3 regions of the Ferrimonas lipolytica genome follow, and region 3 is predicted to be linked to each of the others. Evidence: predicted binding sites of a transcription regulator. Region 3 holds the regulator's gene; each other region holds the start of a gene.
What was found. Region 3 encodes LexA, which represses DNA repair genes until DNA is damaged. Its sites were predicted from a motif close to TACTGTATNNNNATACAGTA; they were not measured.
Positions count from the first base shown of each region.

Region 1: recA (recombinase RecA) is a predicted target of LexA. The motif match lies at 4,606-4,625, and genes of this name have one in related genera.
Region 2: dinB (DNA polymerase IV) is a predicted target of LexA. The motif match lies at 6,553-6,572, and genes of this name have one in related genera.

Region 1 is NZ_CP051180.1:164,056-172,243, forward strand. Features, by position in the region: gene HER31_RS00775 (peptidoglycan DD-metalloendopeptidase family protein) at 1-509, shown strand, start outside; gene rpoS (RNA polymerase sigma factor RpoS) at 665-1,630, shown strand; gene mutS (DNA mismatch repair protein MutS) at 1,734-4,259, opposite strand; gene recA (recombinase RecA) at 4,673-5,707, shown strand; gene HER31_RS00795 (regulatory protein RecX) at 5,773-6,186, shown strand; gene yedF (sulfurtransferase-like selenium metabolism protein YedF) at 6,397-6,960, opposite strand; gene HER31_RS00805 (putative Se/S carrier protein) at 6,944-7,225, opposite strand; gene HER31_RS00810 (acyl-CoA dehydratase activase) at 7,222-8,037, opposite strand; gene HER31_RS00815 (double-cubane-cluster-containing anaerobic reductase) at 8,034-8,188, opposite strand, start outside.
Region 2 is NZ_CP051180.1:214,271-222,458, forward strand. Features, by position in the region: gene HER31_RS01025 (NADH:ubiquinone reductase (Na(+)-transporting) subunit B) at 1-881, shown strand, start outside; gene HER31_RS01030 (Na(+)-translocating NADH-quinone reductase subunit C) at 874-1,650, shown strand; gene HER31_RS01035 (NADH:ubiquinone reductase (Na(+)-transporting) subunit D) at 1,643-2,278, shown strand; gene nqrE (NADH:ubiquinone reductase (Na(+)-transporting) subunit E) at 2,288-2,896, shown strand; gene nqrF (NADH:ubiquinone reductase (Na(+)-transporting) subunit F) at 2,932-4,155, shown strand; gene HER31_RS01050 (FAD:protein FMN transferase) at 4,178-5,209, shown strand; gene HER31_RS01055 (HD-GYP domain-containing protein) at 5,378-6,502, shown strand; gene dinB (DNA polymerase IV) at 6,608-7,621, shown strand; gene HER31_RS01065 (DUF4136 domain-containing protein) at 7,725-8,188, opposite strand, start outside.
Region 3 is NZ_CP051180.1:3,665,671-3,673,858, forward strand. Features, by position in the region: gene HER31_RS16615 (hypothetical protein) at 1-816, shown strand, start outside; gene HER31_RS16620 (hypothetical protein) at 816-2,117, shown strand; gene HER31_RS16625 (hypothetical protein) at 2,148-2,735, shown strand; gene HER31_RS16630 (tRNA-uridine aminocarboxypropyltransferase) at 2,730-3,455, opposite strand; gene plsB (glycerol-3-phosphate 1-O-acyltransferase PlsB) at 3,508-5,919, opposite strand; gene lexA (transcriptional repressor LexA) at 6,167-6,790, shown strand; gene HER31_RS16645 (SulA-like leucine-rich domain-containing protein) at 6,790-7,239, shown strand; gene coxB (cytochrome c oxidase subunit II) at 7,455-8,188, shown strand, end outside.

The sequences.
Region 1 (8,188 bases), 630 kb from region 3:
TTGCTCAGGCGCAAAAAACTGAAATAAAGCCGAAGGTTGATTCACCAAAACAGCCTAGTTATGCTGGAGCTGGCGCAGTGGTTAGTAAATCAGTGCCCCCCACGGTACCAACCCGTGTCGCCGCGTTACCGGCCAAGGTGTCGCAGTGGCGTTGGCCGGTACAGGGTAAGGTGATTCGAGGTTTCTCTTCGTCGCAGCAAGGCAATAAAGGCCTTGATATCGCTGCCGTCGAAGGAACACCGGTAACCAGTACTGCCGCTGGGCGGGTGGTCTATGCTGGCAGTGCGCTACGTGGCTATGGGCAACTAGTTATCGTTAAACACAGTGATGACTACCTCAGTGCTTATGCCCACAACAGTCGAATATTGGTAAAAGAGAAGCAACAGGTCAGTGCCGGACAGAAGATAGCAGAGGTGGGCCACAGCGATGCTGATCGCGATATGCTCCACTTCGAAATCCGCTACCAAGGCAAGTCAGTCGACCCAAAACGTTATTTGCCCCGCCGTTAGGGGATGAGTCAAGGATGATCGCCGTTATACCGCTCTAGGTAAGTAGTGGCTCGTTTGGCTGACCGTCGGTTTACATCAGCGTTGTGGTAACGACCCTCCGTTTACTTAGATTGGTATCCCAATCAGAAGATGTTGGATCAACCGGAGACAGACTGATGCAAGCAACTCCAAAACCGTTCGATCTTAACAGCGCGCTTGAACTGCGCGGCCCCAGTAACAGCGACCTAATCAACGAACGCCACATCACAGCAGAAATAGATCAGCAGGTTCAAGATGATCTGCAGAAAAACCTTGATGCGACCCAACTCTATCTAAGCGAAATTGGTTTCTCGCCGTTGCTGACCGCCGATGAGGAGGTTTATTACGCTCGCCGTGCCCAAAAGGGCTGCGCCAAATCTCGCAACCGTATGATTGAATCTAACCTGCGTTTGGTGGTGAAGATTGCGCGTCGATACAACAATCGCGGCTTGGCGCTGCTGGATCTAATTGAAGAGGGCAACTTGGGCCTAATTCGTGCAGTGGAGAAGTTTGATCCTGAGCGTGGTTTTCGGTTCTCGACCTACGCGACTTGGTGGATTCGCCAAACCGTTGAACGGGCTATCATGAATCAAACTCGCACCATTCGGTTGCCAATTCATGTGGTCAAAGAACTTAATGTTTATCTGCGTACTTCACGAGAGCTGGCGCAAAGCCTAGATCACGAACCCACAGCCGATGAGATCGCCGCCAAACTCGATCGTCCAGTAGAGGATGTGTCGCGGATGCTGAAGTTGAACGAAAAAATCACCTCGGTTGATATCCCTATTGGCGGCGAATCGGATAAAGCGTTGCTGGATGTTATCGCTGATGAACGCCGGGTCTGTCCAGATGTCAGAGCGCAGGATGATGACATTAAGGTGTCGATAGTGCGCTGGTTAAACGACCTAAATTCAAAGCAGCGGGAGGTATTGGCGCGTCGTTTTGGGCTATTAGGGTATGAACCATCGACGCTCGAAGACGTTGGTAAGGAGATTGGTTTAACTCGGGAGCGGGTACGGCAAATCCAAGTTGAGGCACTGCGGCGCTTACGTGATTTGATCGCTGGGCAGGGGCTCAATATTGAGGCGTTGTTTCGAGATTAACTGCGACTGAGTTCCATTTTAGAAAAACGCCGCTGGCTTGTTTGGTCAGCGGCGTTTTTATCTTGGTGTGGTTGGCTAATCAACCGCAATAGTGATTGAGTTATTACAACTGCGCTTTCAATTGATAGAGCAGATCCAGTGCCTGACGCGGGGTTAAGCTATCAGGATCAATACTCGCCAATTGCTCAACTGCCGGGTGGGGCTCTGGCAGTAGCGGCAGTTGCCCCTCTGGTAACGCGGTATCTGCTCCCTTATTTCGCTCTTGGGCTTCCAGCTGTGCCAAGCGGTGGCGGGCGTTACGAACGACTTCGGCTGGGACACCGGCCAATGCTGCGACCTGCAAACCGTAACTGCGGCTGGCTGGTCCCTCTTGCACCGCGTGCATAAAGGCGATGCTGTCGCCGTGCTCTACTGCATCTAAGTGAACATTAAAGACGCCATCAAGCAGCTCTGGCAGTTGAGTTAACTCGAAGTAGTGGGTAGCAAACAGCGTTAACGCTTGCAGCTTATTGGCTAACTGCTCTGCTGCTGCCCAAGCCAGTGACAGGCCATCGTAGGTTGAGGTGCCGCGGCCGATCTCATCCATCAATACCAATGAATTGGCACTAGCGTTGTTAAGGATATTGGCAGTTTCTGTCATCTCAACCATAAAGGTGGAGCGCCCAGAGGCCAAGTCATCGCTGGCACCAATACGGGTGAAGATCCGATCAATCGGCCCCATCACGGCCTGTTCTGCTGGGACAAACGAACCAATGTGCGCCATCAGGGCAATCAACGCGGTCTGACGCATATAAGTGGATTTACCGCCCATATTAGGGCCGGTAACAACCAGCAAGCGCCGCTGTGGCGTTAATTGTACAGGGTTAGCAATAAAAGGTTCTTTTAGTACCTGTTCGACCACCGGATGACGACCCGCGTCGATGTGGATTCCGCTTTGCTCAACCAGTTGCGGTCGGCAGTAACCTAAGGTTTCCGCTCGTTCGGCTAAGTTTTGCAATACGTCCAGATTAGCACAAGCCTCGGAACACTCTTGCAGCTGTGGCAGTACCGGTAACAGCAGATCGAACAGCTCTTCATACAGGCGTTTCTCGAGGGTGAGCGCCGCGCTTTGGCTATTCAGGACTTTATCTTCATGCTCTTTTAGTTCAGCGATGATAAAGCGTTCAGCATTCTTCAAGGTTTGGCGACGAATGTAGTCGGTCGGCACCAATGCTGACTGGGCTCGGCTAACCTCAATAAAATAGCCGTGGACGCGATTATAACCGACTTTAAGTGTGGCGATCCCGGTACGGTCTTTTTCGCGCTGTTCTAACTCTGCTAAATAGTCGGTCGCTCCTTGAGACAAGGCACGTAACTCATCTAGCTCGGCGTTATAACCTGCAGCCAATACACCGCCATCGCGGATCAATACCGGTGGGTTGTCGATAATGGCCGCTTGCAACAACTCAAGCTGTTGCGGGAATTGGCTGATGCGAGTGGCCAACTGCTGGGCATGAGGGTTGGCGAGCTCCGCTAGCAGCTCATGTAGACTAGGCAGTTGTGCTAAGGCGCCACGTAAGCGGCTTAAATCGCGTGGGCGGGCGCTGCGCAATGCCAGCCGAGCCAGCACTCGCTCTAGATCTCCAATCGGCTTTAGCTGTTCGCTAAGATCAACAAATAGACCCGCTTCCTTGATAGCGGTGACCATCTCGAGGCGACCATTGAGCACCTCTGGTTGGCGTAGAGGCTGATGCAACCAACGACCAAGCTGACGTGAACCCATTGGGGTGGCGCAGTCGTCCAACACTGACGCCAGAGTGTTTTCTGCACCACCGGCAAGGTTTTGGGTTAACTCGAGGTTACGACGCGTAGCGGCATCTAGCACGATATGGTGGCCATCTTGTTGTTTGATGATGGCGCGAATGTGGGGCAGAGCGGTTCGTTGGGTGTCTTTAACGTACTGCATTAAACAACCTGCGGCACACAGTGCGCGTTCAGCTTGCTCAACTCCAAAGCCGGTTAGGTCGCGAGTGCCGAATTGGTTATTAAGCAGCTGCCGCGCCGTGCCTAGTTCAAACTCCCATTCTGGACGACGACGTAAGCCTTTTTGTCCTTCAATCAGGTGCATCAATGCAAACTGCTCTGGATAAAGCAGCTCAACAGGGTTGGTTCGTTGTAGCTCCGCCGCAAGCGCGTCTTCACTGGCGAGCTCATTCACCATAAAACGGCCGGAGGCAATATCCAAGGTGGCGTAACCAAACTGGCCACGCAGCTCATAGACGGCTGCCAGCAAATTTTCTTGGCGTTCTTGCAATAGGGCTTCGTCGGTAATGGTACCGGGAGTGATGATTCGGACCACTTTGCGTTCGACTGGACCCTTACTGGTGGCCGGATCACCAATCTGTTCACAGATGGCAGCGGACTCACCCCGTTGCACCAATTTAGCTAAGTAGCCCTCTACCGCATGGTAAGGCACACCTGCCATGGGGATTGGTTCACCAGCACTGCTGCCACGGGCGGTTAACGAGATATCGAGTAGCTGCGAAGCGCGTTTAGCATCGTCGAAGAAGAGCTCGTAGAAGTCACCCATCCGATAAAACAGTAAGACGTCAGGATGTTCCGCTTTTAACGCCAAGTACTGACGCATCATTGGGGTATGAGTTTCAGCGGCAGCAGACTTCGTTTTGGCCACAGGTTTACCTCGAGTTTGGGAGAGTTATGCAAACGCTAGATGATACCAAGTACATCAAATGTTTGCTCACTCTACTGCACTAAAAGCAACTTCAAGCTAGGCAGTTAATAACCGTTCTAGTGACACTAAGGCACGGTCGACTAACACGGTAATAAGTGGGGTTTAATCTGCCCTACAGTAAGCTCGGGCAACTCTGAGCCAGTGTTGTGAATCAGTCTGATGAGCTCGACGATAAATGTCGCTAGTATGCTCCCGAAATCTTCGATGGCTGCCATCGAGATAGGAATTTTACATACAGGGTTGATACTGTACGGCTATACAGTATACTGGCCTCAACTTAATTACAGCATCGCCAAATCCGGAGCATGAAAATGGACGACAATAAAAAACGCGCACTCAGTGCGGCGCTAGGTCAGATTGAAAAGCAGTTTGGTAAAGGGTCCATCATGCGATTGGGCGATGCCACTGCGATGGATATTGAATCGGTATCTACTGGCTCTCTGGGTTTGGATATCGCACTGGGTATAGGTGGTTTACCGTTTGGCCGCGTGATTGAGATCTACGGTCCAGAATCTTCTGGTAAAACCACCATGACCTTGCAAGTCATCGCTGAAGCACAAAAGATGGGTAAAACCTGTGCCTTCGTTGATGCTGAGCACGCGCTGGATCCAATCTACGCTGAAAAGCTGGGCGTAAACGTCAATGAACTGCTGGTTTCCCAGCCAGATACCGGTGAGCAAGCACTTGAGATCTGTGACATGCTGGTACGTTCAGGTGCGGTTGATGTACTGGTTGTCGATTCGGTAGCGGCGTTGACCCCTAAAGCTGAAATCGAAGGTGAGATGGGTGATTCTCACGTAGGTTTGCAGGCACGTTTGATGTCTCAAGCGTTACGTAAGTTAACCGGTAACCTGAAACGTTCCAATACCATGTGTATTTTCATTAACCAAATCCGCATGAAGATCGGTGTGATGTTTGGTTCACCTGAAACCACCACTGGTGGTAACGCGCTGAAGTTCTACTCCTCTGTTCGTCTTGATATCCGTCGTATCGGCGCCATCAAAGACGGCGACGAAGTGGTTGGTAACGAAACCCGCGTTAAAGTGGTTAAGAACAAGGTTGCTCCACCATTTAAGCAAGCAGAGTTCCAGATCCTATACGGTGCAGGTACCTCTAAGCACGGCGAATTGATCGACTGGGGCGTGAAGCAGAAGTTGGTTGAGAAGTCAGGTGCTTGGTACAGCTACAAAGGCGAGAAGATTGGCCAAGGTAAAGCGAACTCCATCCGCTTCTTAAAAGAAAACCCAGCCATCTCTGACGAGATTGAAGCGTTGTTGCGTGAGCAGTTGTTGGTGAAGGCAGCACCGGCTGATCAAGCTGAAGAGCAAGAGTCAGAACTTTCTTAATAACAAAGCTGCGTTAACCGTTGTTTGTTAAAGATAAGTCAAGCCAAGATCCCTTGGCTTGTGCGGTGGGATTGTTATCCCGCCGTGATCATAGCCGTGGCGAGTTGCAACGAAAGATGCACAGCCGCGGTTTTTCGTCTGAGCAGATCGAGGCGGCCATTGGGCGAGTTATCGATTTTGGTTATTTAGACGATGAGCGTTTTGCCCACAGTTTTGTGCGCTATCGTTCTCAGCGTGGACTGGGGCCGCAACGGCTTCGTTCTGATCTGCGCGAACGGCAAGTTGATACAGAGCTTATTAAGGCCGCGTTGGCACAAACCGAGGTCGATTTCTTTGAGAGCTGCTTAGCGCTGCGGCAACGGAAGTTTGGTGAAGCATTACCAGCTGACTTTAAAGAGCGTGCTAAACAGCAACGTTATCTTGCCTATCGTGGTTTCTCAATGGATATGATCCGCTATGCGCTCTCTCCAAGCGAATAGTCGCGATAGTGCTTTGCCATCTTGTTTGACTATTTTCCCCTTAACAAGCAAGCCGCTTCTATTGCGATGAGATATTCGTCGCTGAGGGTACAACCATGATAGGGATAAAATGACTGCAAGCTTTACCACTAAACCTACAAAAATCCCCAGTATTAACCGAGGATAGTTTAGTGTTTTAGGCGGTATCCACAGCCAAGCTGCGTTACCCAGCTAAAGCGAGATGACATCCCCCTTATTGTGGTAGATACCTATAAGGTCGTGCATGGTGCCGATGCGGCCAACTGCAAGTTTATCCTTGATCCCAAAGAAATCCAGACAGGTGCCACAGACGATAATGTCGCAGCCTTTTTGTTGCAGCAACGTCAGTGCGGGTACTGAATCTGCTTGTTCTATGCACAGCTTAACACCGCTATTTAGCAAGAAAATTGATGCAGGGATCTGCTCATAATCGGCGCTGACGTTGAAAAAAGCGTTCATTAATTTTGAACCAATAACGTCGTCGCCGCTGCCAATAGTGGTGGAGCCAACCACATATGATTTTTGCTCCATCACTGAGCCATTTCCCAGATTAGCAATAATGGTTTGCCCCTCAGCTGCGTCCATTACTTCGCAGTTGGCTCCTTGTTGATGCAGGATATCCAGCAGTGCCGTGGTGGTTAACTGTGCCGAACTTTGGATCTCTAGTGAGCTTAACTCTTTCGCCTTAATAACCTGCTTAACCGCGTCAACGGCTCTATCCAGTTCAATCCCACGAACGTCAATGTTGTTGTGCATAGTGTCTTACTCCATTAAGGGTGTAGCGTTGGTAAATGTTGCTGTGTTGAATGGTTAGCAGGGTGAGGGCGGCAGCGAGTTTGCTGCCGTTGCATCGAGGTAATAACAAGCAAAAGCCACATTCGGAACTGATTGCTCGAGGCGCAGTGATCAATCGTGGTGTTTTCCCTGCGTTGATAAGAGCTTGTTCGGCCTGCAAAGCAAGATGGCCCGATGCAAAGGTAATGATGCAGTCTGTTAGCGCGGTGTTGTTTTTGAGGGTCATTGGCAAGCTCCAATACTGGCACTGGCACTATTCCTAGCTACAGCGGTACGATAACCAATGATGGCGGCACCGATAGCCCCGGTTAATTGGGGCTGATTGGGAGTGACAATGTTGTGCTCAATCAGTTGTTGCTGGATTGCTGCCACTACGCCGGGATTCTGTGCCACCCCACCGGTAAAGACGACTGGGCCACGAAAGCCGACCTTACGACCTAGTGACACGACTCGTTTGGCGACCGAATCAAAGATCCCACGTAAGATAACCTCGGCCGGGATCCCTTTGTGCAGTAAACCGATCACCTCAGACTCTGCAAATACCGCACACATAGAGGAGATATCGCAGCTGGCGTTGCTTGATAACGCCAAGGCGCCGGTACTCGCCACTGGTATGTTTAGGGTTTGCGCTACCATCTCGATGAATTTGCCGGTACCAGCGGCACAGCGGTCGTTCATTGCGAAGTCGCCAACCTTACCGCCGTCTAACAGTTGCATCACTTTGGAATCTTGGCCGCCGATATCAATAATAGTTTTGGCATCGGGGCACAGAAAAGCCACTCCAGCGCTGTGACAAATTATCTCTGACGAGGCTTTGTCTGCCAGTGAGAAGTAATTACGACCATAGCCAGTGGCAGTAGTGAAGGCGATGCCATTGCTACACAAATCGTTACGGTTAAGTAGCTGTTGGTAACACTCTTCGGCGATTTGTTGTGGCGCCGAGCCGCTCATGGTAACCATCGAATCAACAACAGCGCTGCCGTCGTAAAGCGCGATCTTGATGGTGCGTGAGCCGATATCAATGCCGCAACTGATCACTGGAGCAGCTCTAGCAGGGTTTGAACGCGTACCTTCAGCTGCTCTCGGTCTGAATCGGAGTAGTCGGTTTCCACCTTCATGTATTGCAACCCTAACTCGTCGCGCACAAAATCGTGGATCAGTACCGATTCGACGTTGTAGGTATGGCAAG
Region 2 (8,188 bases), 680 kb from region 3:
TCTATGGCGCCTGCTTCTTCCTGCCAATCTATGCGGTGACCTTCGCCGTTGGTGGTTTCTGGGAAGTGGTTTTTGCCTCAGTTCGTAAACACGAGATTAACGAAGGCTTCTTCGTAACCTCGGTGCTGTTTGCGCTAACGCTGCCAGCAACCATTCCACTGTGGCAGGTTGCCCTTGGTATCACCTTTGGTGTTGTGGTTGCCAAAGAGCTGTTCGGCGGCACCGGTCGTAACTTCCTAAACCCAGCGTTGGCGGGTCGCGCCTTCCTGTTCTTCGCCTACCCAGCGCAGATCTCCGGTGATGAAGTTTGGGTCGCTGCAGATGGCTTTTCCGGCGCTACCATGTTGAGTCAAGCGGCTTCTGGTGCGGTTGATTTCGCTAACTACGGTTGGATGCAAGCGTTCTCCGATCCGCAATGGTGGAACAGCTTTTACGGCTTCATCGGTGGCAGTGTTGGTGAAACCAGCACCTTAGCTCTGGCTATTGGTGGTTTGGTTATTATGTACACCCGCATCGCCTCATGGCGCATCGTCGGTGGTGTGATGGTCGGCATGATTGCCCTTACCAGTTTGTTTAATGCCATCGGCTCTGATAGCAACTACATGTTCAATGTGCCGTGGACGTGGCACATGGTTATGGGTGGTTTCGCCTTCGGTATGTTCTTTATGGCGACCGACCCAGTATCGGCGTCATTTACCAACCAAGGTAAATGGGCATACGGCATCTTGATTGGCGTCATGGTGGTGTTAATCCGTGTGGTTAACCCGGCGTATCCTGAAGGGATGATGCTCGCAATCCTGTTCGCCAACCTGTGGGCGCCACTGTTCGATTACTTTGTGGCACAGGCCAACATCAAGCGGAGAGAGGCACGTAATGTCTAAATCCAATGACTCTTTTGGCAAAACCGTAGGCGTAGTTTTAGGACTGTGTCTGGTGTGTTCACTGGTGGTATCCGGTACCGCAGTAGCGTTAAAGCCACAGCAGCTGCAAAACAAGCTGCAAGATAAGCAAAAGTACATTCTGGAAGCGGCTGGTATTGAAGTAGAGGGTGGCGATATCGCGACTACCTACAACAAGTACATTGAACCTCGTTTGGTTAATTTCGGCAGCGGGGATTACGTCGATGGCGTTGACCCGGTGTTGTATGACCAACGTAAAGCTGCCCGTGCCCCAGAAACTTCGACTAAACCAGCCAATGACATCGCCTCGATTAGCCGCCGTGCTAATGATGGTGTGTTGTATTTGGTCAAAGGAGAAAACGGTGATGTTGAAACCGTTATCTTGCCAATCCACGGTTATGGTCTGTGGTCAACCATGTACGGCTTCTTAGCATTAGAAAGCGATCTCAATACCATCCAAGCGTTGGTGTACTACGAACAGGGTGAAACACCTGGTCTGGGTGCCGAGGTTGAGAATCCGAAGTGGAAAGCTAAGTGGCCTGAAAAGGTAGCCTTCGATAAGGCTGGCAATGTTGCCATCAAGGTAGTTAAAGGCGGCGCTAAAGTGGGTGACATCCACGGTGTGGATGGTCTCGCAGGCGCAACACTAACCAGTAACGGCGTGACCAACAGTCTCGTATTCTGGTTGGGTGCTGAAGGGTATGGCAACTTTATTGCTAAGGCTCGCAATGGAGGTCTGAACAATGGCTAGTCAGCAGCAGTCATTAAAAGAGGTTCTGGTTGGTCCTATTTGGTCCAATAACCCAATTGCACTGCAGGTGTTGGGAGTGTGTTCTGCCTTGGCAGTAACCACACGGATGGAAACCGCTTTGGTAATGTCGTTGGCATTAACCGTGGTAACCGCTTTCTCTAACCTGTTTATCTCGATGATGCGTAACCACATTCCATCGAGCGTACGGATCATCGTGCAGATGACCATTATCGCCTCGTTGGTAATCGTAGTTGACCAAGTATTGAAGGCTTATGCCTTTGAGATTTCGAAGCAGCTCTCGGTGTTTGTTGGCTTGATCATCACCAACTGTATTGTGATGGGACGAGCGGAAGCGTACGCGATGAAGTCGCCACCACTGCCAGCCTTCGTTGATGGTATTGGCAACGGTTTAGGCTACTCGGTAATTTTGCTTACCGTTGGCTTTTTCCGTGAACTGTTAGGTAACGGAACCCTGTTTGGTATCGAGATCTTCACCAAGGTCTCTGAAGGGGGTTGGTATTACCCGAACGGTTTGATGTCATTCCCACCAAGCGCATTCTTCTTGATTGGCTTCATCATCTGGGCGATTCGCACCTGGAAGCCAGATCAAGTTGAGCCAAAGGAGTAAGGAGGCGCTATGGAACATTACATTAGCCTATTCGTACGGGCGATATTCATCGAAAACATGGCGCTGAGCTTCTTCTTGGGGATGTGTACATTCTTGGCGGTGTCTAAGAAAGTGTCCACCGCCATTGGCCTTGGCATCGCCGTGATTGTGGTGCTGACATTAGCAGTACCGGTAAACCAGCTTATCTATTCCAACATTCTTGCTCCGGGCGCATTAGCTTGGGCAGGCATGCCAGAAGCGGATTTAAGTTTCCTTAACTTTATTACCTTTATCGGTGTGATTGCGGCATTGGTACAGATTTTGGAAATGACCCTCGATAAGTACTTCCCACCGCTATACAACGCATTGGGGATCTTCCTGCCGTTGATAACCGTTAACTGTGCAATCTTTGGTGCCGTATCCTTTATGGCCAACAAAGATTACAACTTTGGTGAGTCGGTAGTGTTTGGTTTAGGTGCAGGTGTTGGTTGGGCACTAGCACTGGTGTTGCTCGCCTCGATCCGTGAAAAGATGAAGTACTCCGATGTGCCAGATGGGTTACGTGGCTTAGGTATTACCTTTGTTACCGCCGGCCTGATGGCGTTGGGCTTTATGTCCTTTTCCGGGGTGTCGCTGTAAGCGACGCTAACGTAGAGAAGTTAAAGGAATAGTCGATGGAAATTATACTCGGCGTTGCCATGTTTACCGCGATTGTGATCGCGCTGGTTTTCGTTATTTTATTTGCGAAATCCAAATTAGTACCAGACGGCGACGTAACCATCAGTATCAATGGTGATGGCGACAAAGCGATTACCACTTCGCCTGGCGATAAGCTGTTGGGCGCACTGGCGGGCAATGGCATCTTCATCTCATCTGCCTGTGGTGGTGGTGGTTCATGTGGTCAGTGTCGCGTTAAAGTGCACTCAGGTGGTGGCGATATTTTGCCAACAGAAACCAGCCACGTGAACAAGCGTGAAGCCCGTGAAGGCTGTCGTTTGGCCTGTCAGGTAGCGGTTAAGCAAGACATGGATATCGAACTGCCAGAAGAGGTGTTCGGCGTTAAGCAGTGGGAGTGCGAGGTTATCTCTAACGATAACAAAGCCACCTTTATTAAAGAGCTTAAGCTTGGCATCCCAGATGGCGAATCAGTGCCTTTCCGTGCTGGTGGTTACATCCAAATCGAAGCCCCTGCACACCATGTTAAGTACGCCGATTTTGACGTACCGAAAGAGTATCGTGGCGATTGGGAACATTTCGGCTTCTTCAAGCTGGAGTCTAAAGTTGATGAGCCAACCTTGCGTGCTTACTCAATGGCAAACTACCCAGAAGAGGAAGGAATCATCATGTTGAACGTGCGGATCGCCTCGCCGCCGCCGCGCAACCTTGAGCTGCCACCGGGTAAGATGTCGTCGTACATCTGGAGCCTAAAAGCGGGTGATAAGGTGATGATCTCCGGTCCATACGGTGAGTTCTTTGCCAAAGACACTGAAGCGGAGATGGTGTTTGTCGGTGGTGGTGCTGGTATGGCTCCAATGCGTTCACATATATTTGACCAGCTTAAGCGTCTTAACTCTAAGCGTAAGATCTCATTTTGGTACGGTGCACGTTCTGAACGTGAGATGTTCTATGTTGAAGATTTTGATGGCCTTGCGGCTGGAAATGACAACTTTGAATGGCACGTGGCGCTTTCCGACCCTCAGCCAGAGGATAACTGGGAAGGTTACACCGGCTTTATTCATAACGTCTTGTTTGAAGAGTATCTGAAGAATCACGAAGCCCCAGAGGATTGTGAATTCTACATGTGTGGTCCACCGATGATGAACGCGGCTGTGATTAACATGCTGAAAGAATTAGGTGTTGAAGACGAAAACATTATGTTAGATGATTTCGGTGGATAAGACCTAACTCATACGGATATTGATGACATATCAAAACGTTACCAAATGGCTGGCCTTAATCGGGCTGGCCATTTTTGTTTCAGGCTGCACCCCATCAGCACAAGTGGTGAAGATTGAAGGAAGTACCATGGGCACCAGCTATCACATTAGCTGGGTTGGCGATGCGGCACAGGCACAGCAACTGCAAACAAAGATCGATGACCGTTTAGTAGCGGTGAATCAGTCGATGTCACATTGGCAGCCGGATTCGTTGATTAGCCGATTTAATCATTACGACAGTACCGAGCCGATGACCATCGATCATGACTTTGCGACGGTGATGGCTGAGTCGATCTGGTTAGCGGAGCAAACCGAGCGAGCACTGGATGTCACCATCGCACCAATTATCGATTTGTGGGGGTTTGGCCCTCAAGGGCAGGTAGAGCAAGCTCCAAGTCCTCGCGAGATTGCCATGGCGCAGGCGCTCTCTGGCATCAATAAAGTTAGCCTTAATGATCTCGCCTTGAGCAAGAGTGAGCCGTTATTAACTCTTAATCTATCAGCTATCGCTAAAGGTTTTGGGGTTGATGTTGTGGCCGATCTGCTCGAGCAACATCAGATCGGCAGTTATATGGTGGAGATTGGCGGTGAGTTACGTCTGCGCGGTACGAAGCCGGCAGGCAAGCCGTGGCGGATTGCGATTGAACGACCAGATCCCGCTGGTCGAGAGCTATTTCAAGTGATTGAACCGGGTAACATGGCAGTGGCGACATCGGGTGACTATCGCAACTTTTTTGAAGAAAATGGGACCCGTTTTTCTCACCTAATTGATCCACGCAGCGGTGCACCGATCACCAATCGTTTGGCTTCGGTTACCGTCCTTAGCCCCTCTTGCATGCGAGCTGATGGCTTTGCTACTGCATTTAGCATTATGGGTACTGAAGCCAGTTTGGCTTACGCCAATGAGCATAAGATGCCAGTAATGCTGATTGAAAAGAGCATTAGTGGGCAATTCAATACCTTTTATTCAGACGCTTTTAAAACCTATGTTAATGACAGTGAAACCGCTCAATAAAACGATTTGCTGCTGATGAATTGACCGTTTTAATTGGTGTTAGCGGTTGTGGTTGTCAGGATAGGTGACTCGCTTCACAGATCGCTAATGAATGTTATTCTAAGCGGTACTTGTTAAGGTTAGCGACAGCGTATCATTGCCTCGATCCTACGCAGTGAGAACGTGTGAATGAAGAAACTAATGCCGCTGTACCATTTGATTGCGACTGAGTCGTCAGCGGAAGATACCTTTAGAGCGGCCACCAGCTGGTTGTTTGCGCAATACCCGAAACTGTCACGTCTATGCGTGGCCTCGGTCGAAGGGGACGAGGTTTACAGTTTCTTTGTGCATGACCGGCTTGCCGGCTCTGATGACGATATCTTTTATCAGAGCCGTTTATCGGTGTCGCGAGCATTGGCGGAAATTGCGCAAGGAGATGGCTTCGAGTGCATTAACGATCTCCAGCCGTTAGCGCAACATCATAGTCAACTGAACAAGCTGTATCAGCGTGGCCACCGCAGCAGCTTTACCTTTGCGATTAAGGCCAACCAACAGTTGATTGGCTATCTGTTTCTGAACAGTGATCAGCTCGCTGCGTTTGAGCAAAGCCATCACCTTGATGAGTATTTGCAGATCGCGCAGCTGCTGACTCAGGTAAAGATCTATCTTTACCGCCGAATTACCATGCTCCGTTCCGGCTTGGGGTTAACCCTCAAGATGGGCCATGCTCGCGACCCTGAAACCGAAGCGCACCTCGAGCGCATGAGCGCCTATAGCGTACTTATTGCCAGCCACATGGCCCAGCAACAGTTGCTCAATAATACCGATGTGGTTACAGTGCGCCGTTATGCTCGTTACCACGATATTGGCAAGTATCAGATTCAAGACGATATCTTATTTAGCACCGAACGCTTTACTCCAGAGCAACGGGCGATTATGAATCAACACTGTCAGTATGGCGTGGATATTATTAATCATGTCGAACTGGGCATGGGGGTCGATGATCTCAATATGCTGCGCCGACTTAAGAACATCATTCTGCACCACCACGAACGATTTGACGGCAAAGGTTACCCCCATGGTCTCAAGGGCAAAGAGATCCCGATTGAAGCCCGAATCGTTACCGTTGCCGATGTATTCGACGCGCTATTGAGTGATCGCAAATACAAAGGTGCATGGCCCTTTAATAGTGCTTGTCAGTTCCTTAAAGACAACAGCGGTACCATGTTTGACCCGGATTGCGTTGACGCTTTGCTTGCGCAATTGGATGAGGTTGATGCCATCCGTGAACGTTATGTCGATGAGCTGGAGTAACAGCGTTAGCCACTTTGATTGATGACAGCTTTGGCAGCCACTGTTATAGTAACTGTGTTTTTATACAGGTATGGTGACGTGGCTCGAAAGATAATTCATGTAGACATGGACTGCTTCTACGCTGCGGTAGAGGTAAGAGACCATCCAGAATTGGCAGGTAAACCAGTAGCCGTCGGCGGCCCTGCTGGTGGCCGAGGGGTGCTCTCAACCTGTAATTATCAAGCTCGTGAATTCGGGGTGCGCAGTGCTATGCCCAGTGGTGAAGCGCTCCGCCGTTGCCCTAACTTAATTATTGTTCCCGGCCGAATGCAGGTCTATCAACAAATCTCGCAGCAGATCCGCGCTATTTTTGCCAAATACACTGATCTGATTGAACCTCTTTCCCTTGATGAGGCATTTTTAGATGTATCGGACTGCACTTTACACCGTGGCAGCGCGACCCTCATTGCCAAGCAGATCCGCGCCGAGATTCTTGCCGCTACAGGGCTAACCGCCTCGGCAGGCATAGCCAACTGTAAGTTTATCGCCAAGATCGCCTCCGATGAAAACAAACCCAATGGCCAGTTTGTTGTGCTGCCCAGCGAAACGGAGGCCTTCGCAGCGCAATTGCCACTTCGAAAGATCCCTGGCGTTGGCCCTAAAACGGCAGAAAGATTAACCGCTCGAGGGCTTAATGTCGGTGCTGATGTACTTAAGCACCAACCGGAGCAACTAGCGCAATGGCTTGGTAAGTTTGGTCCGGTACTGCACCAACGAGCCCAAGGCATCGATAACCGCGCAGTAGTCAGTCATCGCGAGCGTAAATCGGTCGGAGTAGAAACTACCCTGTTTGAAGATCTTGGCAGTGAAACCGAGTGCCTGCATGAGCTGCACAAGTTGTTACCAAAGCTCAGTCAGCGGTTAGGCACCAAGCGCTTTAAGGGGCTTAATTTGAAGCTTAAATTCAGTGATTTTCAACAAACCACTGTTTCTTGCCAAGCACACCAATTAGAAGAGAACACCTTACGTGCCTTATTGCATACTGGTTATCAGCGCGGTGAGGGGAGAGGAGTCCGGTTGGTGGGGATCAGTGTGACACTGGACGATGCCAAGACGCAGCAATTAAGTTTATTGATGTAGCTTGATCGTGCACAGCTCTATTGCTGAAACAACAACACCGCATCAATCATCTCAGCGAGTAATGCGGTGTTATTTTTGCTGTTCGAAGTAATGCGGCTAGCTATTATTCACCGTAGTTTTCGAACATCTTTTCGACGACGTAGCTGATGCGCTCATCTTCCTGAGCGGCGTTATTGCCTTCTTGAATCGCAGCGGATGCGGTTCCTACCCAGACAGCCTTGCGAGTTTTCATATCGATAAGGGCGATAACTAGTCCGCCTTTAGGTACATTTTTTAGCTCATCAATATTTTTGGTATCGTCGTGGACGGTTTCGGTGTGCAGCATGTCGACACCGATGCTGTATACAACACCCAGCTCAGCTGCGAATTTATTCTCTTTCAAACCACGTTCACGTAACTCTTTGTTGATCAGAAAACGCAGTTCGGAATCTAAATCATAGTTACGTTTTTTCCATTGTTTGTTGTAGTCGTGCAAAGCCGTTTTACCCAGTACCCACTTATAGCTTGAGTAGGATGCCAAGTTCGCATCCTGCGCCGTGGCAGACTTGGTTTTGATATCTTGATGTA
Region 3 (8,188 bases):
CAGTCACTCGATAACTTACAGCTTAGTAAGATGTTCGAAAACCAAGTTGCAGGACTTAGCCGCTTTCGGATCTTAACTCGCGATGATCAGGTTGTCGTTTCTGAGCAAGCTCAGCGTTTAGCTGAACAAGGGGCTGCTGAGGTTATTCAACAGGCAGCGGTAAATCGAGTCATTAAGACTGACTATATCTTTAAGATCGATACGGTTAAAACGGCCAATACGTTTTACGGCGAATATAATGGTCAAGCCACCTATGGTTTAGAACTCACTTCGGCAGTTATTGACCCTTTTACCAAAGAGAAAATGAGCGCGCCAAATCTGGGCAAGATCCGGGTTCATTCAAACGAAGTTCGCGATCCTAAAACCACTACATTTGCTGAAGTGAATGGCCGCTATTACACCGGTTTCGATTACACCAATAAGACTGTCGTGACGTCAGTATTGAATGACATGGCGTCTCGTGGTTTCGACCTGATGCTTACGCGCATGCTGTCAGAGATGCCGTCAACCGCACAAGTGTTGGGGATTAAAGGGGATCAGGTGTCCCTAGACCGTGGTCAAAATGCCGGTTTACTGCCCCATGAAACAATGATCATCTTCCAGTATGAAGCGGGTTTTGTCGATCCGATTGGAGTAGTTGACGTGGTGCCGTCGAAGCATAGTGCTAATGGCATGATCAAACGCTGGAAACGCAGCAAAACGGCTAAGAGTATTAAAAGCCAAGCTGAAGATGGCATTTTTCGGCCAGGCAACGACGCTAAAATCTTTGCGATTTCGGTGGGCACACCAAACAACTTCCTTAAGAGTCGAACCTGATGATGTGGAGATTAGCGCTCGTTCTTAGTATTTCGACTTCAGTTGACGCGCTTGAACTTGGTGGTACTGAAGTGATGCCGACCTTAACCGATCGAGCGTGCAGCTATGGTCGTGGTAGCCAAGCGGTTGAGGCAGCCAAGCAGCAATGGCAACAACAGATTAAGCAGCAACTAAGCCAGCAAAGCCTGAACGAACTTGGCCTGAAAAACCTTAAATTGGGATTGGAACAGCAACAGTTTCAGTTTGAACCTGCCCAAGTTAGCGGTAATGACACCTGTATTAAAGGCACACTAACGGCAATGCAGTCGCACGCTGATGACCAATGGGCGGTCGATTGGGACGACGACGTACCGGAGGTTCACAGCGTAACAGTGGTCGGTGAAGGCTGGCCTAAAGGCGAATTAACAGCACGACAAGCCGCTGAAAACGATGCACTTACTCGTGCGGTTCGACAGGTGGTTGGGGTACTGGTAAACAGCCAACAGTACAGCCAAGGAGGTGTGGTTGAGCAGCAGCGGTTTGCCGATGCAGCCGCCACTATGTTGATTACCCAATCTCAGGGTTTCGTTAAACAGTGGCAACAATTGGCGCAACGGCCACTGGATAATCAAGGCTTAGAGTTGACTGCACAGGTTCAAGTCACGGCGCTTAATATGTCTGAGCAGATTGACCGTATTGTGATGATGCTGGGTTCGCCTTCGGTTTACATCAATTGCGAGCAGCAATGGTTGAAGTCAGAACTTTCTGATCGTTTGCTAAATTGGGGTATGGCCAGTGTTCTCACGCCAGATGCTGCCGATCTTATTCTTGATGTCACATCTGCGATACATAACGTAAAGCCGGACACAGCCCAATTGCGATTAGATATCGGTTTAAGGGATTTGTGGGGACAGCAATTTGCTCAGTGGAGCAATGAACCAGAACTACTAACCCTACCAGTCGGAATGCCGAACCTTGAGCGTGAGCTACTTCAAGCGCACACCTCACTACCTAAAAATCAAACAACGATTAGGCAATCGTTGCTTGATGCGATGATGCATCAGGTACAGCTTGGTGGGCCTCAGCGACAGATACAGGTTCCTAGCGCGTTGCTTGCGCGTGCAGAGCTGCAACAACGACTACAGCAGGTACCCGGGGTCACCTTGGTTTCATTACAAACCGATGCCGATCAGCACCTAGTGCAACTGCGCTTTATGGGCAGCATTACCGACTTAATGAATTATCTGACGCTGAAATTGAAGCAAGAAACGGTTTCACTCCATGCGCAGGATGCGAATCACATTGTGGTACAGCGGCTCTAATGCCTAAAAAATTTTTATAAAGGAATGATAATGAAACAGTTATGTATTGCAGCTTTAGTAGCTGTCGCCGTGAGCGGTTGTAGCTCTACTAGCAACGAAAAAGCGGACATCCAAGAACAGTTTAATAAGACAGATAATGTACCAGAGTGGGTGTTTAGCCCAGCTGAAGAGAATGGTTTGGCTTCCGCTACCTGTGTACCGTGGTCTGGCAATATGCAGATCGATAAATCTCAAGCTGTGACTGCTGCCCGTGCTGATTTGGCGCAACAGATTGAATTACGTGTTTCTGTAATGGATAAAAATTACGCTCGAAAGAGCGATACAACGGCTGGGATTGAAACCGCTGGAACCTTTGAAAACGTAGTAAAAACGGTGACGGCGCAACGCCTAAATGGGGCAATGGCCAAGCATGTTAGCTTTGCTACCATCGACAGTGCCAAGCAATTATGTGCACTGGTAACGATGAACCCAACCAAAACCCAAGAGTTGTTCGATGCACTGTTAATTAGTGCAAAAGCAGATGTGGATCCACAAAGCAAAGCGGCCATGTTTGAAGAGTTTAAAGCACAAAAAGCGCAACAAGAATTGGAAGCGGAATTGCAGCGTTTGAATCTATAATTCAGCGTTAACCTGTTGCAAAAATTGGAAAGGCTCGCTGTCACTGACGGCGAGCTTTTTCATTTTTCCGGCATTGTAACGCTGCGAAAATACTTGGAAATAGGCGTCCAACACTTGGGCGTTGTAGGGTTCACCAGCAACCGCTAAGACCTGCGCTGCAACTTCGGCAGTGGCCAGCTGATGATCATGCGCCGCGCTGCGTAGCTTATAACGGCTCAGCTGTTCTGGATTGATTGATAGCACGGGTAAGTCATTAAGGTAGTTACTTTGGAACATCTTTCTGGCTTGTTTCCATGTGCCATCCAATAGGATCAATAGTGGCGTTTTCCCCGCCGCTATTTCAACCTGCTCGCACACCCGCTCTGGTTCACTGTACTGACCGGGAAAAACAATAAATGGCTGTAATGTCGGATCCTGTATCAGTGCTAAGAAGGCTGGATCTGGCTCAACTCGTTGCCAACAAAAGGCACTAGTACTAGGCAGGATCTCAGCAATAATACGGCCGGTATTGGTTGGCTTTAGTGGTTCCTTGGGGTGCATCAATAAGCAAAATCGAATCTTGGACTGTTGTGGGCGGGCCCACTGGCAGCAGCAGTGAGTTTTCGCTACTTGGCACCTTGGGCAGCGCTCGACTGTCGCGCCGCGGGCGTTAAAAGGGCGAGTTGATACGGCCAAACGTTGTTGGCGTAGTTCGAGAACGGCGTTATTTGGTTGCAACATAGCTATAAAAAAGGCGGGTTACCCCGCCTTAACTTATTGGGTCAGAAAGTGATTATTTTGCTGAGATAATGCTGTTGTAGACCGGTGCAGTCAGCAACGACAAAACCAAGCCTGACATCTGAGCAACCTTGGCGTGATCGGCATCTTCCCCTAACAATCCTAGCTCTTTAAGCTTATTAGTTAAGGTATTAAAGAGCTTCTTGTCGAAGAACTCTGGTGCACTGATCCCATGCAATTTAGACATATGCTCGGCCAATGCTTGGCTCTCTCGCTCTAGAGTTGAGCGTTCGATATCTGGCTCTTGCTGAAGGCGAGATAGCACCATGGCGTAACGCTGCAGGGTTTCCTGCGCTTGGTTAGCAAGGTTCAGTAACTCAGCCCGATGCTTGCCGTTCGGTGCTACGTTGTCATTGCGCTGTTGCAGCAACCCTTGATGGGACATCTCGTTGATGATGCCGTCGAGATAGTTATCTAAGTCATTATCGGCTAAGCCAATAAACAACTCAGCTTGCAACAATGGATAGATGCTATGAATGTTATTGACCAATTGTTGACGTGGTTGCTCACCTTGGCGTAACAGCAAGCTCGCAATCAAGGCTGGTAACGCCAGTAGGTGCAGCGAGTTGTTGCGATAGTACGTCATGGTTACTGCAGTGCCGTCGAAAATACGGATGATCTCACTCATGCTATCCGACTCAACCTCAAACTTGTCGAGATCGAGCACTTGCTGCAGTACCGCTTTGCCATCGCCTTCAGGCACGGTGGCACGACTGGTATAAGGTACCGCGCGAAGCAGATCGAGGTAGATATCGAGCTGGCGTTCGAGCGCGGTGCGGTTCATCGCGTGTTGTTCGGTGGCAAGTAAGATTGATGCGGTTAGCGTCATGGCGCTGGCAGCTGCGGCATCGTTAATGTTGCACATCAAACGATTCGCTAATTGGTTCACCATCGGTGTCATCCACTTTTGACGGAAGTTGCCGTCGGCAACCTGCTCTCGCCAATCTGGCTGACTGTGGTTGATAAATTGGTGTACCGATATCGGCTCGCCGAAGTTGACGTAGCTTTGGCCATAGTTACGTAGTTTACGGATCGCCGAGAATACCTGCCAGGCACTCTCTTTTTCCTTCTTCTTGCCCTTCAACTCTTTGTGGTACGAGTTTACTTCCATCACGTGATCGTAACCAAGATAGACTGGAACCAGCGATACCGGCCGTTCCAAGCCGCGCATTACGCTGTTTACCGTCATCGCAATCATGCCGGTTTTAGCTGGCAACAACCGACCGGTACGCGAACGACCACCTTCGCAAAAGTATTCAACGGAATAACCACGTTTAAACAACTGGTCGAGGTACTCGCGGAAAATGGTGGAGTAAAGTTTGTTGCCCTTAAACGAGCGACGGATAAAGAAAGCACCACCACGACGGAAAATCGGTCCTGCCGGCCAGAAATTCAGGTTAACTCCAGCGGCAATGTGTGGCGCCACCATACCCTGCTTGTAGATCACGTAGCTAAGCAGTAGATAATCCATATGGGAACGGTGGCAAGGAACAAATACCAGTTCATGGCCGTCTTGGCTTAGTTGACGTACCTGCTCGGCACCGCGGACATTGATGCCGTTGTAGAGCTTGGTCCACAGCCAACCAAGCACTCGATCACCAACACGAAATAGCTTATCGGAGTAGTTTGCGGCGATCTCATCGAGGATCTTATGGGCGTTCTGGCGTGCCTTTTCGATCGAGATACCTTTGCTACGAGCTTCCTCTTCGATCGCATCTTTAAGTACCTCTGAATTAAGCAGGGTACGGAACAAAACGTTACGATCAGGCAGTTTGGGGCCGGTGGCAACGGTGCGCTGGCGGCCAAAATGAACTCGAGCTACGCGGGCAAGTTTGCTGGCGATATCGCTGTCGCTGCCTCGCTGTTCGGCCATGTAACGCAGTGAAACTGCGCGGGAAAAGCGGATGAAGTTATCGCGGCCAAGCATGGCAATAATGAGCGACTTGCGGAGCCAGGTTGGTCTGTCGTCTGCCAAAATAGTAGCGCTGACGCTTTGCTCCTTACCAGGATCACGTCCCCACAGTAAGCTCACCGGGATCACCTGCACATCAAGTTGCGGGTTGGTTTTGTGTAACCCCAGCAGGTGTTCAAACTTCGCTTGGAAGTCATTACGACGTTTCGACAGACCAGTTAGCATCTTCGCTGCGGACAGTGCAACCCAGCGCGGTACCTCTTCGCCATCGATCTCTAGGGGAGCAAAAGGGCTTGGCAGGTCAAGCTTGAGGCAGCACTCGTGCAGGGCTAAACGATCAGAGAAGGAGTCTTGTGGTAAGACGTAAACGATAGGTCGGCTAAGATCGATATCTAGCTCTTGGATCGGCTGTTCAGGGATCGGTTGGCTGGTTACCATCAACCGCTGAAGGCCGTTCACAGACTTTTGCCAATGGCTCAGGTTAGAACTACTCACTCGACTCTCTTCTCTACAGAATTAACAAATAGGCGGAAGAGTTTACACCCATTAGCCAAAAGAGGCAGCAGTCAGCATCCAAACAGTCACTTGTTGGACCTATCCAGCGGATGAAAAGCCACTGATTATCGGCCAAGAGCCTTCTTAAAGTGGTTAAAACGAAGAGAAAATCGACTTTGCTGTTGAAATCATCAGCAGCCTGTATATGATTACAGTATATTCACTGTATGAATAAACAGGTATTTAAATGAAGCCGTTAACTCCGCGCCAGTCTGAAGTGTTCGATTTAATCAGGCAGCACATGCAAGATACTGGAATGCCACCTACTCGCGCTGAGATTGCCCGTCAATTAGGGTTCCGTAGTGCCAATGCCGCTGAAGAGCATTTAAAAGCACTTGCTCGCAAAGAGTATATCCAGATTGTTCCGGGTACCTCACGTGGGATCCGCATTCTTTTTGATGAGCCTGACCCAGAGCAACTAGGGCTGCCACTGATTGGCCGAGTTGCCGCTGGTGAACCAATTCTCGCGGCTGAACACATTGAATCTCACTATCAAATGGATGCATCGCTGTTTCGTCCGGAGGCTAATTACTTGCTTCGAGTTCGCGGCGATTCAATGAAAGAGATTGGCATCCTTGATGGCGATCTACTGGCGGTTCATCAAACCCAAACCGCCCGCAATGGTCAGGTAGTAGTGGCTCGCGTCGGTGAAGATGAAGTAACAGTGAAGCGCTTCCAAAAACAGGGCAACGTCGTATACCTGCACGCAGAAAATAGCGAATACGATCCTATCGTAGTTGATTTAACTGAAACGCCATTAGCCATCGAAGGGCTAGCCGTCGGCGTTGTGCGCAACGGAGATTGGCAATAATGAAATCATCAGCAAACCTACAACATCGTCATCCAGGGATTTGGCAAACACAGGTGCGTCAGCGCCCAAGTGTCACTCAGCACTGTTGTCAGCGTGGTAATGGTTTGCTGGCGATTGCCCCTCAATTGAAACAACAAGCTCAACAAGCGGGTTGGATCTTACTTATCAACGCACCAGAGTGCGATTGGAAAGGCTTTGTGCGCCAATCTGGGATTGATAGTAATCGCCTGTTACGGATAAATTGTGACGACGATATTGGTGCCATGGTGGCGTTAGAGCAGGCGCTCACCACTGGCACCTGTGCTTCGGTTTTGGCTTGGGTTGAGCCATTAGATCCGCGAGATAGAAGGCGTTTGGATTTAGTACAAAAACGCGCTCATTGCCCAGCTTTTTTGTTCCATTCGGAAACTTACAGCGCAAACGCACTATTCACCCCAATTCACCAATGAAGCGTGCTCAAACCCTTGATCAACCTAAAATGAGGTTGTAGTTTTAATGGAGTAACTCAAAAAATAACTGGCAGCAGTACTGGCAGTATTTACGTGAGCCGTTAAAGCGTATGCCCATGCCCCTTTAGGGATCAGGGAGCTTACATAGAGCAGAGACTTACTGTGCGAGCTTTCTTCGAGACGTTGCTTTTGCAACGTTGACAGGAGAAGTGTTTGTGAAGTTGAAGCTGTTTGGCATGAGTGCCACCTTACTCTGTTGGCCAACCGTGGCCGTAGAAATGCCATGGAACCTTACCCCCGGCGTTACCGATATCAGTGAGCAGGTCTACAGCCTGCACATGACAATCTTCTATATCTGCTGTGTTATCGCCCTGATAGTGTTCGGAATAATGCTTTATTCCTTGATCTATCACCGCAAGTCTAAAGGCGCAAAGCCGGCCAATTTCCATGAAAGCACTAAAGTTGAGATCGCTTGGACTGTGGTGCCATTCCTCATCCTGATCGGCATGGCCGTGCCTGCAACCAGCACCTTGATTGCGATGGAAGATCCGTCGGAGTCAGCATTGACCATTCAGGTCACCGGATCGCAGTGGAAGTGGCACTACAAGTATTTTGGCCACGATATTGAGTTTTATAGCCTCCTCTCTACTCCAACTGATCAGATCCGCAATCAGCAAGAAAAGAGCGATAACTATTTGTTGGAAGTGGATAAGCCGCTGGTGTTGCCCACCAATCGCAAGGTGCGCTTTTTGATGACCTCCGATGATGTGATTCATAGTTGGTGGGTGCCAGCCTTCGCGGTGAAGAAAGACGCGAATCCAGGCTTTATTAATGAAGCTTGGACCAAGGTTAACGAACCAGGCACTTATCGCGGTCAATGTGCTGAATTGTGTGGGAAAGACCATGGCTTTATGCCTGTAGTGGTTGAGGTGCTTCCGGAGGAGGAGTT